One region of the Polycladomyces subterraneus genome, then DNA from elsewhere that is predicted to be linked to it. Evidence: riboswitches for the same ligand, from Rfam matches in the RefSeq annotation. Region 1 holds a riboswitch; each other region holds the start of a gene.

Region 1 (4,488 bases):
CAACTGGTGTTTGACAGCGACAGGGTGTTGGATTGGATCAAAACGCGGGGGATCAACTCCAACTGGGATATGGTTCAGATGACGTTTTCCCTGCAGTGGCTCCGCTTGTTGAAACAAATTCAAGCCGAGCGGCCGGAGTGGGTGGCGGAAGCGATGAACGGCCCCGTCACAGCCGATGTGTTGCGTCAGTTGGGCGGACGGTTGCGTGAAGCGGGCATCATGTTTGAGCCACAGTTTGGCGCGTTCATCCCGGCATTGGCCGAGTCGAACGCCACCAAACAGGAATTGATCGCGTATTTCAATACGTTGGCGAAAGCGTGGTTGGGTGTGGAAACCGAGGTGTTCTCGCCCAAAAGCGCGTTGTGGGAGTTGGGGCGTCATGTGTTTCAGGAATGGTATCTGGGTGACGACCGATACCGGCAGGTGGAAGGCAAAGCACCAGTCACACCGGGCAAAACTGGATTTTTGCATCAGGAGATTCCACTGGCCGATCCCCAGGAGATTCGACATGTGCTGGACGGGTTACGAGCAGAGGGCATCGTGTTGGGATTGGGAACCGGCCGTCCGCTGATCGAGACGGAAGTGCCGCTTACCGCCCTTGGATTGTATGATGCGTTTGATCTGGAACGGATCGTCACCGCAGATGATGTGATTCAGGCTGAACGGGCGCATCCGGAACATGCCCCGCTCGGCAAACCGCAACCGTACACATATTTAAAAGGATATTTCGGTCGGAGCAAAGCGGATGCGGAAGTGCTCACCGTCGATTTGCCGTTGCCCAAAGGCGAAGAAGTGCTGATCGTGGGGGATTCGGTTGCCGATTTGTTGGCGGCCCGAAAAATGGGTTGCAAGTTTGCAGCCACGTTGACGGGATTGACCGGAGAGGCCGCGCGGGCCAAGTTTGAGGAGTTGGGCGCCGATTATATTGTACGCGATGTGACAGAATTGTCTCGCGTTATCAGCGGAACCGGACGGTAAACCGGTGTTTGTCCACTGGGACTGCTGACAAAGTGGCCCTGTGCCTGTCCGGTCACCCTAGTCAGGCAGGAATGTTACCCAGGTGAGCGACTGGCCAAGACCGGCCGAAGAAGAACCGTAAAAAACGCAGGACGCTATCGGCGGTCAATTTTCTTTTGAGCGAAGCACCTTCTCCGCGTCCTGCGTATCCGATCCGAAGCGGCCTTGTTTGCTTCCCTGCAGGGAGCAAGTGGAGCGAGCCGGGAAGATGATGCGCACCATCACGATCAAAAATCGGAACCTGTGGACCTGATCAACACATGGCGGGATTCTTAACGAAAGCCCACTTTTCATACATTTAAGTTGACTATAATTCCACGTTTTTTGCATAATAGAATCGGGAAGGATGTAAGTGCCCGTCCTTTTTCGAAGATGAAAAAGGACCAAATCCTACATATTGGAGGGTGAATCATGGCCAAGCACGAACTGCCTGCATTGCCTTATGCCTATGACGCTTTGGAGCCGCACATCGATGCGCAAACGATGGAAATTCACCATGGCCGGCATCACGCCACGTATGTGAACAACTTGAATGCGGCGTTGGAAGGTCACACCGCCTTGGCGGAAAAATCCATCGAAGACCTTCTGCGCAACATTGATCAAGTACCGGAAAGCATTCGTACGGCCGTGCGCAACAACGGTGGCGGTCATGCGAACCACAGCCTGTTCTGGCAAATCATGAGCCCGAACGGTGGCGGCGAACCGAGCGGAGAGCTGGCTAACGCGATCAACCAAGCCTTCGGCAGCTTCGACCGGTTCAAAGAAGAATTCACCAAAGCGGCAACCACCCGTTTTGGTAGCGGTTGGGCTTGGCTGGTCGTGAAAAAAGACGGTTCTTTGGCCGTGACGAGCACGCCGAACCAAGACAGCCCGCTGATGGAAGGCGACACGCCGATTTTGGGCTTGGACGTGTGGGAGCACGCCTACTATCTCAAATACCAAAACAAGCGTCCGGAATACATCAAAGCGTTCTGGAACGTGGTCAATTGGGACGAAGTCGCCAAACGGTACCAAGCGGCGCGCGGATAAGAAAGATCGACAAAAGCGCGGTGGAATCTTCCGCCGCGCTTTTTTGTTGTGTGATTTCCAAGGAAATACATACCTTACATTCTAATCATTTTCTCTTGAAAGGTTTCCATATCCAACTTATAATGGTCAACGTACATTGAACAGCCGAATCTTCGCGTCGGTGTTCGGCGCGGGGTACGGGGGATGCAATCAATGTTGGGGTGAAGTCACCATTTTGGTGGCCGGGATCAACTCCTTGCCCGAACCCGTCAGCTAACCTCGGAGGCTTGAAAGGAGGAATCACATGTCTATTTGGAAAAAGTGGGCTTGGGTGCTCACGGGTGCAGTAGTTGCGGTGATCGTTGCAGCGGTTCCGTTTGGAAACGGAAAGGCGGAAGCGGCTGCACCGACGATGATACAATACGGCAGTAATAACGGAGATGTCTGGGATTTGCAATATCGCTTGCTACAGCTGGGGCTGTACCGTGGCAAGCTGGACGGTATATATGGTTTGAAGACGGAAAAAGCGGTTATCCAGTATCAAATTCATCATAAATTGCGGATCGATGGTATTACCGGTCCCCAAACGTGGGGATCGTTGAAGCGGCATACCGTATCCAAACAGACGGTATCCAAAAAAGTCCACAGGCAGCCTTGGCATTCTGTAAATTCCCGATTTTCAAAACAAGACATTGCGTTGATTGCACGAGCCGTATACAGTGAAGCGCGAGGCGAACCCTACAAAGGGCAAGTAGCTGTAGCCGCTGTGATTTTGAACCGGATTGATTCACCGGAGTTTCCGAAAACAGTACGCGGTGTGATTTTCCAAGATGGTGCGTTTACGGCGGTACAGGACGGGCAGTTCTGGATGAACCCCAATAGTACGGCCTATCGCGCTACGATGGATGCGATCCGGGGTTGGGACCCTACACATGGTTCGTTGTACTACTTCAACCCGGACACCGCAACTTCCGGATGGATCTGGTCTCGCCCGCAGGTGACCAAAATCGGAAACCACATCTTCACGAAGTGACGAGGAAAAGCCCGTTCCCTTGGGGACGGGTTTTTTTCATGAGTAAAAACCGGAGTGTATGGAAATCTTTTGAGGGGAGATTGTTTATTCATTTTTAGCTTGACAAAAGTAAGTATATAAATGCATAATATCAACGTAACTAAAGTTAGTTTAAATCCGTCATCACTCTCTCATCCATTCCACAAACGAAAGGAAGGAAGCTCACATGGCGACCGTATTGTACATCACTGCCAATCCCAAACCGGAAGACCAGTCGTTCAGCTTGCAGGTGGGACGGGCATTTTTGAATGCCTACCGGGAGGCCAATCCCGAAGATCAAATCGTCGAGTTGGATGTGTACAAATTGGACATTCCCTTCTTGGACGAAGATGTGTTCAGCGGTTGGGGCAAATTGCAGCAGGGGACCTCGTTTGAGGAATTGTCCGCAGAGGAGAAGAAAAAAGTGGGACGGATCAATGAGATCGTCGATCAATTTGCAGCAGCGGACAAATACATCATCGTCACCCCGATGTGGAACTTCAGTATTCCTCCGCGGATGAAGGCGTATATTGACTCCATCTGTATCGCGGGCAAAACGTTCAAATACACCGAAAACGGTGCAGTCGGTCTGCTGAAAGGGAAAAAAGCTGTCCACATCCAAGCGCGTGGCGGCATCTACTCCGAAGGCCCGACCAAGGACTTTGAGTTCGGCGACCGTTATATCCGTGCCGTGTTGTCATTCCTGGGTGTGGAATCCGTGGAATCTGTCATTGCCGAAGGTATGGCGCAATTCCCGGACAAAGCCGAAGAAATCAAGCAAAAAGCCATCCAACAAGCACGCGATTTGGCCAAATGCATCTAAGTACAATGGAACAGAAAAAATGCCCAATCCCCCTCTCAACCCTCATCATGGACGACCGCCCAAATGGGCGGTTTTTTCCTTTTATTGTCCACCACATCATTTGTTTCTCTTGATGGGAAACTATTCGCAGGGGGTGGAAACATGGCTCGAAAACGGCGCAGGCGATTGTTGGTGCCCGAGTCGCGGCCGGCCCTGGCGCGCTTGAAAGCCCAAGTGATGAGCAAAGAATTGGGTGTAGGACCGCTGTCGCCCGACCAGGTCAAAATGGAAGTGGCCAAGCAAGTCGGCGTACCCCTTAAACCCGGTGACAACGGAGATTTGAAAACGTCCGATGCCGGAAAAATCGGCGGCACCATCGGTGGCCACATGGTACGGGAAATGGTCAAACTGGCGCAGGAGCAGCTGGCGCGTCAACGATCCCAGCCCTAGACCACGGTTCATTTGGGTCGTCAGGTTGTCGACAATGTCCGAGGGATCCGATTTCTCACGCGTGACCTTTGAGCGCAGTGATTCAGGAGCGAGAGGGAAATCGGCACACCCGGAATCGCAGGTGGCCAAAACATGTTGTCAGCAGTCTCACGGCCCATTT
Region 2 (4,488 bases), on a different contig from region 1:
GAAGATTACGATTAGTGCGACGATCGTCTCCTTCTTGATTGCACTTGTCTGCGGCCTTTGGTTAGCTTTTGCACGACGGTCTGAGGTAAAGCTTTTGTCATGGGTGACCGGTGGTTTTGTCGAATTTGTGCGCAGTACACCGCCATTAGTTCAGTTGTTCTTCATTTTTTATGTGGCACCTCATTTTGGGTTGATGTTGTCTCCATTCACGGCTGGCGTGCTGGGATTGGGTATTCACTATAGCACCTACCTATCGGAGGTATACCGGGCAGGTATTGACGCGGTGCCGCGCGGGCAATGGGAAGCTGCTATCGCTCTCAACTTTTCAAAAGCGCAAATGTGGATGCGGATTATTCTCCCGCAGGCCATCCGGCCGATTGTTCCCGTATTGGGAAACTATCTGATCGTGATGTTTAAAGAAACGCCACTTTTATCAGCAATCACGCTGATCGAGTTACTGGGCCAAGCGCAGATAATTGGCTCAAATTCATTCCGCTATTTGGAACCCATTACACTCGTCGGGGTATTTTTCCTCATATTGAGTTACCTTTCCTCACTCCTGGTACGCCGCTTGGAAGCATGGCTCAAACTCAATCAAAAAGGATTTATAAACTGAAGGGGAATTGAGGTTATGCGTATGAAATCCGATAGCATGAAAGTGAGTACGGTTCAAACGGAACCAATTGTTCGTTACCGCAAGGTCAGTAAGTTCTATGGCGAGACTCAAGTACTACACGAAATCGATTTCGATTTGGCACCGGCAGAAAGAGTAGCAGTCATTGGGCCGAGCGGGTCCGGCAAGACTACGTTTGCCCGTGTTTTGATGACGTTGGAAAGGCCGACGTCGGGCACGATTGAGGTTGACGGTGAGTTGCTTTGGCATAAAAAAAAGGGCGGAAAGCTTGTTCCGGCCGATGAAAAGCATCTGCATAAAGTGCGCGGCAAAATCGGAATGGTGTTTCAGCAGTTTAATCTGTTCCCGCACATGAACATTTTGCGAAATGTAACGGAGGCTCCGATCAAGGTATTGGGATTATCTAAGGAAGAAGCGATAGAGCGGGCCAAAACAATGCTGGATAAAGTAGGGTTACTGGATAAGATGGACGCTTATCCATCACAATTATCCGGCGGTCAGCAGCAGCGGGTGGCGATTGCCCGTGCGTTGGTCATGCAACCGAAGATCATGTTGTTTGACGAGGTGACGTCAGCGTTGGACCCTGAGCTTGTTGGCGAGGTCCTCGGAGTGATCAAGGAGATTGCTGCTGAAGGGAAGATGGCGATGTTGTTAATTACGCATGAAATGGGTTTTGCTCGGGAAGTGGCGAATCGGGTTGTTTTCTTTGATGAAGGACGAATTATGGAAGAAGGACCTCCTGAAAAGATTTTTGGTAATAGTCATCCGAAAAGTCCACGCTTAAGTAAGTTTTTGGGTAGTTTTGATCAGCAAACGATAGGATTGATGTCCAATTAGAGATGAATAGCAGTGGAACGAAGCGTGAAAGGGAGCATCGAACAATTAATCCGATCTGAACATAGGAGAAAGAGTATCCGGAGTGATCAACGGAATTTATCGAAGGTGAGTAATTATGGTAAATATGGTAATATAAATAAGTATAAAAATTATTAATAATTGATTATAGCGAAATGATTTTTGACAATTGAAGACCTACCTCATGTCGTTTCGATGGAAACGGGGGAACCAAGTGATTGGGGTGAATTCCGGATTTACACCGGAAGGGACGTGAAGCGCTTCTCTGCCATCCTACCCGCCAGCCAGCCTCGTTGGCTAGAGCGTGTCTGGTAAATGCTGTCCCATTGCTTTCCTGGTTCGCTCCACCTGCGCCCTCAAGGACAGGTCATGGCCGCTCCGACCCGAGCGCAGGTCCCGGGCAATGAACGCTTCGCTTTAAGACATTGCTCGCGATTTCATTCCTGCACTTTTCCGGGTCTTCGCTCACCTAGGAAAGGATTTGATCCCTCACGGATTTACCAGACACGCCCTAAAGCAGGGGTAATCCAAGGAATTTGCCGATTTTGCACCGGACTGATTTTTCCGATGCAGAGAAGGCGGATCTGAGTCTTAACCTGACCGCGTACAAAAGACGGACCGGTACAGACTTTTTCCTTGGAATTTGGTTCCTGGGAGAAAGTTTGCACCGGTATTTTTCTTTTTCAACCGGCGATGACGCGTTATACGTGAGGATATTGGCATAGCGTCGAGCCGTCGTTACTGGGGAGGAGGTGATCAATCTGGAAACCGGGTTGATGAACAAAGTGGTGCTTCGCCAACCGCAGGTAGCGGATGGAACCAGTATTTGGCGCCTGGTTAGGGATACCGGAGTGTTGGATGTCAATTCCCCTTACAGTTATCTGATGCTGTGCAAGTTCTTTTCGGATACTTGTGTGGTGGCCGAACAGGACGGACAAATCGTCGGTTACGTGTCCGCTTTTCGACCACCGGCAGACCAGCAAACCCTCTTTGTGTGGCAGGTGGCGGTGGCCGAGTCTCAACGGGGCAATGGGTTGGGAAAGGCACTCCTAAAAGCATTGATCCGTCGGGAAGCTTGCAAGAATGTCTGTTACCTTGAAGCGACCGTCTCTCCGTCGAATCTTTCATCCCAAGCTTTATTCCGGGGATTCGCACGGGATTTTTCAACTGACTGTGAAGTTTCGGAGTGTTTTCCTGCCCATCTGTTCCCAGGGGGAACTCATGAATCGGAAATGACATTCCGGATCGGACCGTTTCATTATCAAACTTAACCAGGAGTGATTTGGTGAAAGTTGCGGACGAATTGCGTTCACCGTTGAAGGTTTTTGAAGCTTTGGAATCGGAGGTTCGCAGCTACTGTCGGAGTTTTCCAACTGTGTTTACAAAAGCGAGTGGTTATCAGCTGTGGGATCGGGACGGACGGGAATATATCGACTTTTTTGCCGGTGCTGGGGCGTTAAATTACGGCCACAATAATCAACGAATCAAGGCCAAGCTGATCGACTATTTGATGGATGATGGCATTACACACAGCCTTGATATGGCGACAGAAGCAAAAGAGAGACTGCTGAAACGATTTCATGACGTCATTTTAAAGCCGCGAAAGCTTCATTATAAAGTGATGTTCCCAGGCCCGACAGGCACCAATTCGGTGGAAAGTGCGCTGAAAATAGCTCGTAAAGTAACCGGTCGGGATACGATCATGAGTTTCACCAACGCGTTTCACGGCATGACAATCGGTTCCCTTTCGATTACCGGGAACGAATCGAAGCGAAAAGGCGCTGGTATTCCCTTAACGAATTCGATCGCCATGCCGTTTGACAGCTATTTTGGCAGTGAGGCAGACACGGTCAGTTATATTGAGCGTTTTCTCGAAGATAATGGCAGCGGCATTTCTCTCCCTGCAGCCATTATCCTTGAGACCGTTCAGGGAGAAGGCGGAATCAATGTGGCCAGTTTTGACTGGCTCCGGAAAATTGAAGAACTGTGCCGACGATGGAACATCCTGTTGATTGTCGATGATGTACAGGTAGGATGTGGGCGAACGGGTCCATTTTTTAGCTTTGAACCGGCCGGCATCTATCCTGACATTGTGTGTCTGTCCAAATCAATTGGAGGATATGGCATCCCGTTGGCCTTGACCTTGATCAAACCTGAGTATGATTTATGGGATCCGGGAGAACATAACGGCACTTTTCGCGGCCATAACTTAGGTTTTGTCGCTGCAACCGAAGCACTCAGTTACTGGGAAGACGACCAGTTCAGCCAAGAAATCCTGGAAAAGGGAGAGAAAGTCAAACTCTTTCTGGAAATGCTTGCACAACACTATCCCGAGATGGAATGTGAAGTGCGAGGAAGAGGGCTTCTCCAGGGAATTGAAATCGGAGTTGACGGGTTGGCTGAAAAAATATGTGCGGCCGCGTTTGAACGGGGATTGATTATGGAAACTTCCGGTCCCAACAGTGAAGTCGTAAAAATCATGCCTCCTTTGACAATTGATGAAAAGGGGCTTGAAAAGGGACTGACCATTCTGGAAGAAAGCTTGAAGTGGTGTAAAAAGATGATGTGAAAAAGGAGACATGTAACTATGATCGTCAAACATTTGAATGACATCATCGGAACGAAAGATGATGTGGATACTGAGACGTGGAACAGCCGCCGTTTGCTTTTGAAGAAGGACGGGATGGGCTTTTCGCTGAACGATACGATTATTAAGGCGGGAACAGAAACCACCATTTGGTATAAGAATCATGTGGAAGCGGTGTACTGTATCGAGGGTGAAGGGGAAATTGAGGTTGTGAAAGATGGCACCGTTTATCCGATTCAGCCAGGAACTTTGTATGCGCTAGACGGCCATGAAAAGCACTACTTGCGGGCAAAGTCCAATATGCGGATGGTTTGTGTATTTAATCCGCCGTTGACTGGGCGAGAGGTGCATGATGAAGAAGGGGTTTATCCAATCATCGACGAGGAGTCACAGGAGAATTCACAAAAACCGT
Region 3 (4,488 bases), on a different contig from region 1:
GCCATTCGGCGCAGATCGGGCTTTTTTTTGACGGATTTATTTGCGTAAATGAAACGGTACCGTGGAGACGACCACGTCTTTTCTCAACAACAGCAGGAAACGGAGCCATAGCGCGGATTGGTTGTGCAAAAAGCGATGCCACCATCTGCGCGGGATGAATTCGGGGATCAGAACGGTAATCATGTTGTCCCCAGCTCGTTCCTGAACCAGGTCGATGAACCGCAACACGGGACCGTTGACGCTCCGGTAGCGGGAGCGGGTGACAACGAGTCGGACACCGGGATCCCACTGCTCCCACTTTTTCTCAAATTTCTCCGCATCCTCTTCGGTGAAGGCCACGTGAATGGCCACCACGTCGTCTCCGATTGTCTTGGCGTAGGCGATCGTGTTGCGAACGACGCGGCTGATGCCCCCGACAGGAATGATGATCACGTGATCTTTCTTTTCCGGTTTGTCAGCAGTAATGTCAATGCGCAGCTCTTCAGCGACAGCCTCATAGTGTTTCCGAATGTGGTAAAAGGCGAAGATGAACAGCGGAATCACCAATACTACGATCCAAGCGCCTTCGGTAAATTTGGTGACAGTGAAGATCAGCAGGACGATGAACGAGACGACCGCACCCGCGGCGTTGATCGTCAATTTGCGCATCCAGCCCGGGTTGCGCTGCTTCAACCTGCGTACCACCATTCCGGTCTGTGCCAAGGTGAACGACAGAAAGACACCGATCGCATACAAGGGGATTAATCGCTCCACATCTCCCTTAAACGCCACGATCAAAGCGATCGCGGCCAGAGCCAACACGATGATGCCGTTGGAGAAATTAAGCCGGTCTCCGCGGGAAGCAAACATCCGCGGCATAAATTTGTCCTTGGCCATGATGGAGGCCAACAGCGGAAAACCCGAAAAACTGGTGTTGGCTGCCAGGATCAGGATCAGCGCGGTTGTCCCCTGGATGTAGTAATATGGTAGCGTTCTACCGAACGTCTCTTCGGCGATCTGGGAAAGCACCGTCTCCGTCGTTTTGGGCGTGATGTGGTACAAATATGCCAGCAAGCTGGAACCACCGAACAGCACGGCCAGCAATAAGCCCAGAAGCGCCAGCGTGCGTGCCGCATTCTTCGTCTCCGGTTTTCGGAAGGTGGGAGTGGCATTGGAGATGGCTTCCACCCCGGTCAATGCGGAGCATCCGGACGAAAACGCATGCAACAACAGGAACCAACTGAGACCGGCAGGAAAGGTGTGCGTCACCGGCGGGACGTTAGCGGGAATACCATGGATCGCTACATTACCCAACCCCACGATCACCAAACCAAGCATGCCGAAGATGAACAGATAGGTGGGGAATGAGAAAATCGTGCCGGATTCACGTATCCCTCGCAAGTTGAGGAGCATGAGGAGCAGGACGAAGAAAACTGAAATCATCGTCCCATGCCTGTGTAAAGCCGGAAACGCTGAAGTGATCGCGTCTGTCCCGGCCGAAACACTGACTGCCACTGTCAGTGTATAGTCGATCAACAGCGATGCACCGGCGATCAACCCGGCAAACCAACCCAGGTTGTCCGTCGAAACGATGTATGCACCGCCCCCTCCGGGGTATTCGTAGATGATTTGCCGGTAGGAAAGGATGAGCAGTGTCAACAATCCGATAATCGCGCCGGATATGGGCAACGAATACCAAAGCGCCAGCACGCTGATCGGAGCGAGTACGAGTACTCTTAGGATCTGCTCCGTGCCGTAAGCGACCGACGACAGCGCGTCCGATGATAAGATAGGGAGCGCTTTCCAAACCGGCAGTTTTTCCTCCTGCAGTTGCTCAGTGCGAAGCGGGCGCCCGATGATCCAACGCTTCAGCGAGGTCAACATTACATTCACCTTCCCCAGATGGATTCCGTTTTTGTTGGAAACGCAAAAAAGTCATTGAAGTGCCCGCTTCAATGACTTTTGGTCATGTGAAGAAGCACACTTCCCTCTCAGCACGCTTACGAGGTTAGCTGACGGATTCGGGTCCGTGAGAGTGACCCTACCGGTGATGGCACCGGATTCACCCCAAAAATTGGTTCCCCCGTTCCTTTACGGATTCAGCGCTCGGAGTGTGAAACTGTCGGGTATTAGGTTTTGTCATGTTTAGCATTCTAATCCGTTTACCGGAACCTGTCAATCAAGAATTTTTAACCGGTCCTTAACCAATAGGCAACCGTTTTTGTCGAATCAGGAGGGTTCGTCTGCGATTGCAATCGCCGACAGAGTTGCAGATGGTTCGCGCTTGGACGAGTGGGACGCTGCTGACGGTGAAGGGTGTACGGTTGTCTCGCCCGGACCCGGCGAAAATCCTGGCGGTTTTGATGCGCGATCGTTTTATCGCCGTCAATTCGTGCATTGGATCGCGACAGCGGACGGGCTTCGCGAGGTGTCGGCGAAACCACCGCCCCCATGGCATGTATTCGCATGGTCAGACCGGATTCGGCGTAGCGGGGCTGAAATCCTGACACAAATGTATCCGGCAGAGATCTCCGGTCTGATTCGCGGATTGGTGCTGGGAGAGAGAAAAGCGGTGCCGGAATAGTCATGGATATGGTGTACGGCATACGCGGCGGCATGTGTATACGCATTGTACGCATGGACGGGCAATGCGCTTCATCCCCATCGGCATCGCTGGTGTTCGGCGGTGTTGCTTACGGGTCTGATCTGCTACTCTTATCATCCTTTTCACGGGGAGACTGAGGCGCGCATTATCTTTCTCGACGTAGGGCAGGGGGACTGCGCCGTCATCGAGACACCGCGAGGACAGGTCATCGTAGTGGACGGCGGCGGGATGGTGTCTTTTCCGCAAAAGTCATGGCAACGGCGGCAACATCCCTACGACGTGGGAGAGAAAACGTTGGTTCCGTATCTGCGTTATCGCGGCATCCGGCATATTGACTACCTCATCATGACGCACGGGGATACGGACCACATCGGAGGATTGCAGAAAGTGGTGGAACAATTCCCCGTTCGCCTCGTCCTGCGTAATCCCCACCCACCCCGTACAGCGACGGAACGGAAATTGATGCGCACTTTGATCGAACACGGTGCCCGCATCACCGCACCTTCCCCCGGAACGGCATGGACTCTGGAACCGGGGGTTACATGGCAGTTTCTCCATCCCGATCCGGCTCATCTCTCGACCGACGGGCGGACCAACAGTGATTCCATTGTTTTTTTGCTGCAGATCCAACACTTTCGATTGCTGATGACGGGGGACATCGAGCAGGAAGCGGAAGCGGACATAGTGGGAAAGTGGCGCTTTCCACCGGTAGATGTGCTGAAAGTGGCCCATCACGGAAGTCGTACATCGACAGGTGAATCATGGCTTGCGCACGTCCGGCCCGGTTTTGCCGTGATCTCGGTCGGCCGGCACAACCGGTTCGGCCATCCGGCTCCGGAAGTGATTCGCCGCTTGCAAAGCCATCGGATTCACGTGTGGCGGACAGACCGTGACGGGGCGGTGACCATCCGGATTCGTCCGGCCGGTTGGACGGCGGAGACAACATTGTCGGTGGCTAGATGACATCACATCGGATGGTTGGCCGTTGCAAACAGTCGTGTCATTGTTCTGGGGCGTGTCTGGTTATTCCGTAAGGGAGAAATGTTTTCCTATGCGAGTGATTGACCAAGCCATGTCTTAGCGAAGACTCGGGAAGCGCAGGATTGACTTGGACAGTATTCACCAGGCAAGCCCTAAAAAAGCGATCTTCTTCCTGTGAGTGTTCTTCTCGGATCGGACCGGCTTGTCCGTCTATGGTACAATGGGGAATGAATTTGCTCCCGGGAGAGCGTACCGCAGTCCGGATTCCAAGAAAATAGCAACCTTTGATACCCCAGGACCGTCTGGTAAATTAGGAGGGATAGATGTGGTCGAAGCGGAATGGGTCAAACGGGCGCAAGCCGGCGATCGCGAGACCATGATCCGGCTGCTGCGGGAAATCGAGACACCTGTCTACCGCACGGCCTATTATCTCCTGGGAAATGAGCAGGATGCGCTGGACGCGACCCAAGAAGCACTGCTGAAGATCTATCATCGGATTTCCACTTTTCAGGGGCAATCCCGCTTTGAAACTTGGGCGCAACGCATTGTGACCAACATTTGTATCGATCAGTTTCGCCGCAAATCGAAAGTGGTACCGATGCCGGAAGAGATGCAACCGGTGGATACCGAGGCGGAACAGGCAGTGCACCAATCCCATTTTCATTCGGATCTGAAAATGGCCATTTCGCAATTGCCTGATCAACAACGAACGGCTGTCGTGTTGCGCTATGTACACGACTACAGTTACCAGGAAATAGCAGAAACGATGGATTTGCCCATCAATACCGTAAAATCCCATTTATTTCGCGCGCGCAAACAATTGCAAGTGCTGTTGGCGGAATACAAGGAAGGGGGTGTCGCACGATGAGGTGTGAGGACGCGCTGGAATTGATTCAGCGGAGTTTGGACGAGGAATTGTCCGA

What was found. A riboswitch is a leader RNA that binds a small molecule or an ion and turns the genes downstream of it on or off. The one in region 1 is predicted to bind cyclic di-AMP.
Region 2: linked by a shared signal. The riboswitch ahead of ectA (diaminobutyrate acetyltransferase) and the one ahead of sleB (spore cortex-lytic enzyme) in region 1 are both predicted to bind cyclic di-AMP.
Region 3: linked by a shared signal. The riboswitch ahead of NWF35_RS12850 (APC family permease) and the one ahead of sleB (spore cortex-lytic enzyme) in region 1 are both predicted to bind cyclic di-AMP.

What each region holds. Positions count from the first base shown of each region.
Region 1 covers NZ_JANRHH010000031.1:76,118-80,605, forward strand. The annotation lists gene NWF35_RS07410 (HAD family hydrolase) at 1-978, shown strand, start outside; gene NWF35_RS07415 (superoxide dismutase) at 1,429-2,046, shown strand; cyclic di-AMP (ydaO/yuaA leader) riboswitch at 2,179-2,328, shown strand; gene sleB (spore cortex-lytic enzyme) at 2,330-3,058, shown strand; gene NWF35_RS07425 (FMN-dependent NADH-azoreductase) at 3,264-3,899, shown strand; gene NWF35_RS07430 (alpha/beta-type small acid-soluble spore protein) at 4,041-4,328, shown strand.
Region 2 covers NZ_JANRHH010000037.1:56,434-60,921, reverse strand. The annotation lists gene ehuD (ectoine/hydroxyectoine ABC transporter permease subunit EhuD) at 1-616, shown strand, start outside; gene ehuA (ectoine/hydroxyectoine ABC transporter ATP-binding protein EhuA) at 632-1,471, shown strand; cyclic di-AMP (ydaO/yuaA leader) riboswitch at 1,654-1,803, shown strand; gene ectA (diaminobutyrate acetyltransferase) at 2,242-2,760, shown strand; gene ectB (diaminobutyrate--2-oxoglutarate transaminase) at 2,805-4,058, shown strand; partial or broken gene NWF35_RS10355 (ectoine synthase) at 4,077-4,463, shown strand.
Region 3 covers NZ_JANRHH010000047.1:18,116-22,603, forward strand. The annotation lists gene NWF35_RS12850 (APC family permease) at 37-1,863, opposite strand; cyclic di-AMP (ydaO/yuaA leader) riboswitch at 1,961-2,094, opposite strand; gene NWF35_RS12855 (hypothetical protein) at 2,264-2,563, shown strand; gene NWF35_RS12860 (ComEC/Rec2 family competence protein) at 2,609-3,547, shown strand; gene NWF35_RS12865 (RNA polymerase sigma factor) at 3,891-4,433, shown strand; gene NWF35_RS12870 (zf-HC2 domain-containing protein) at 4,430-4,488, shown strand, end outside.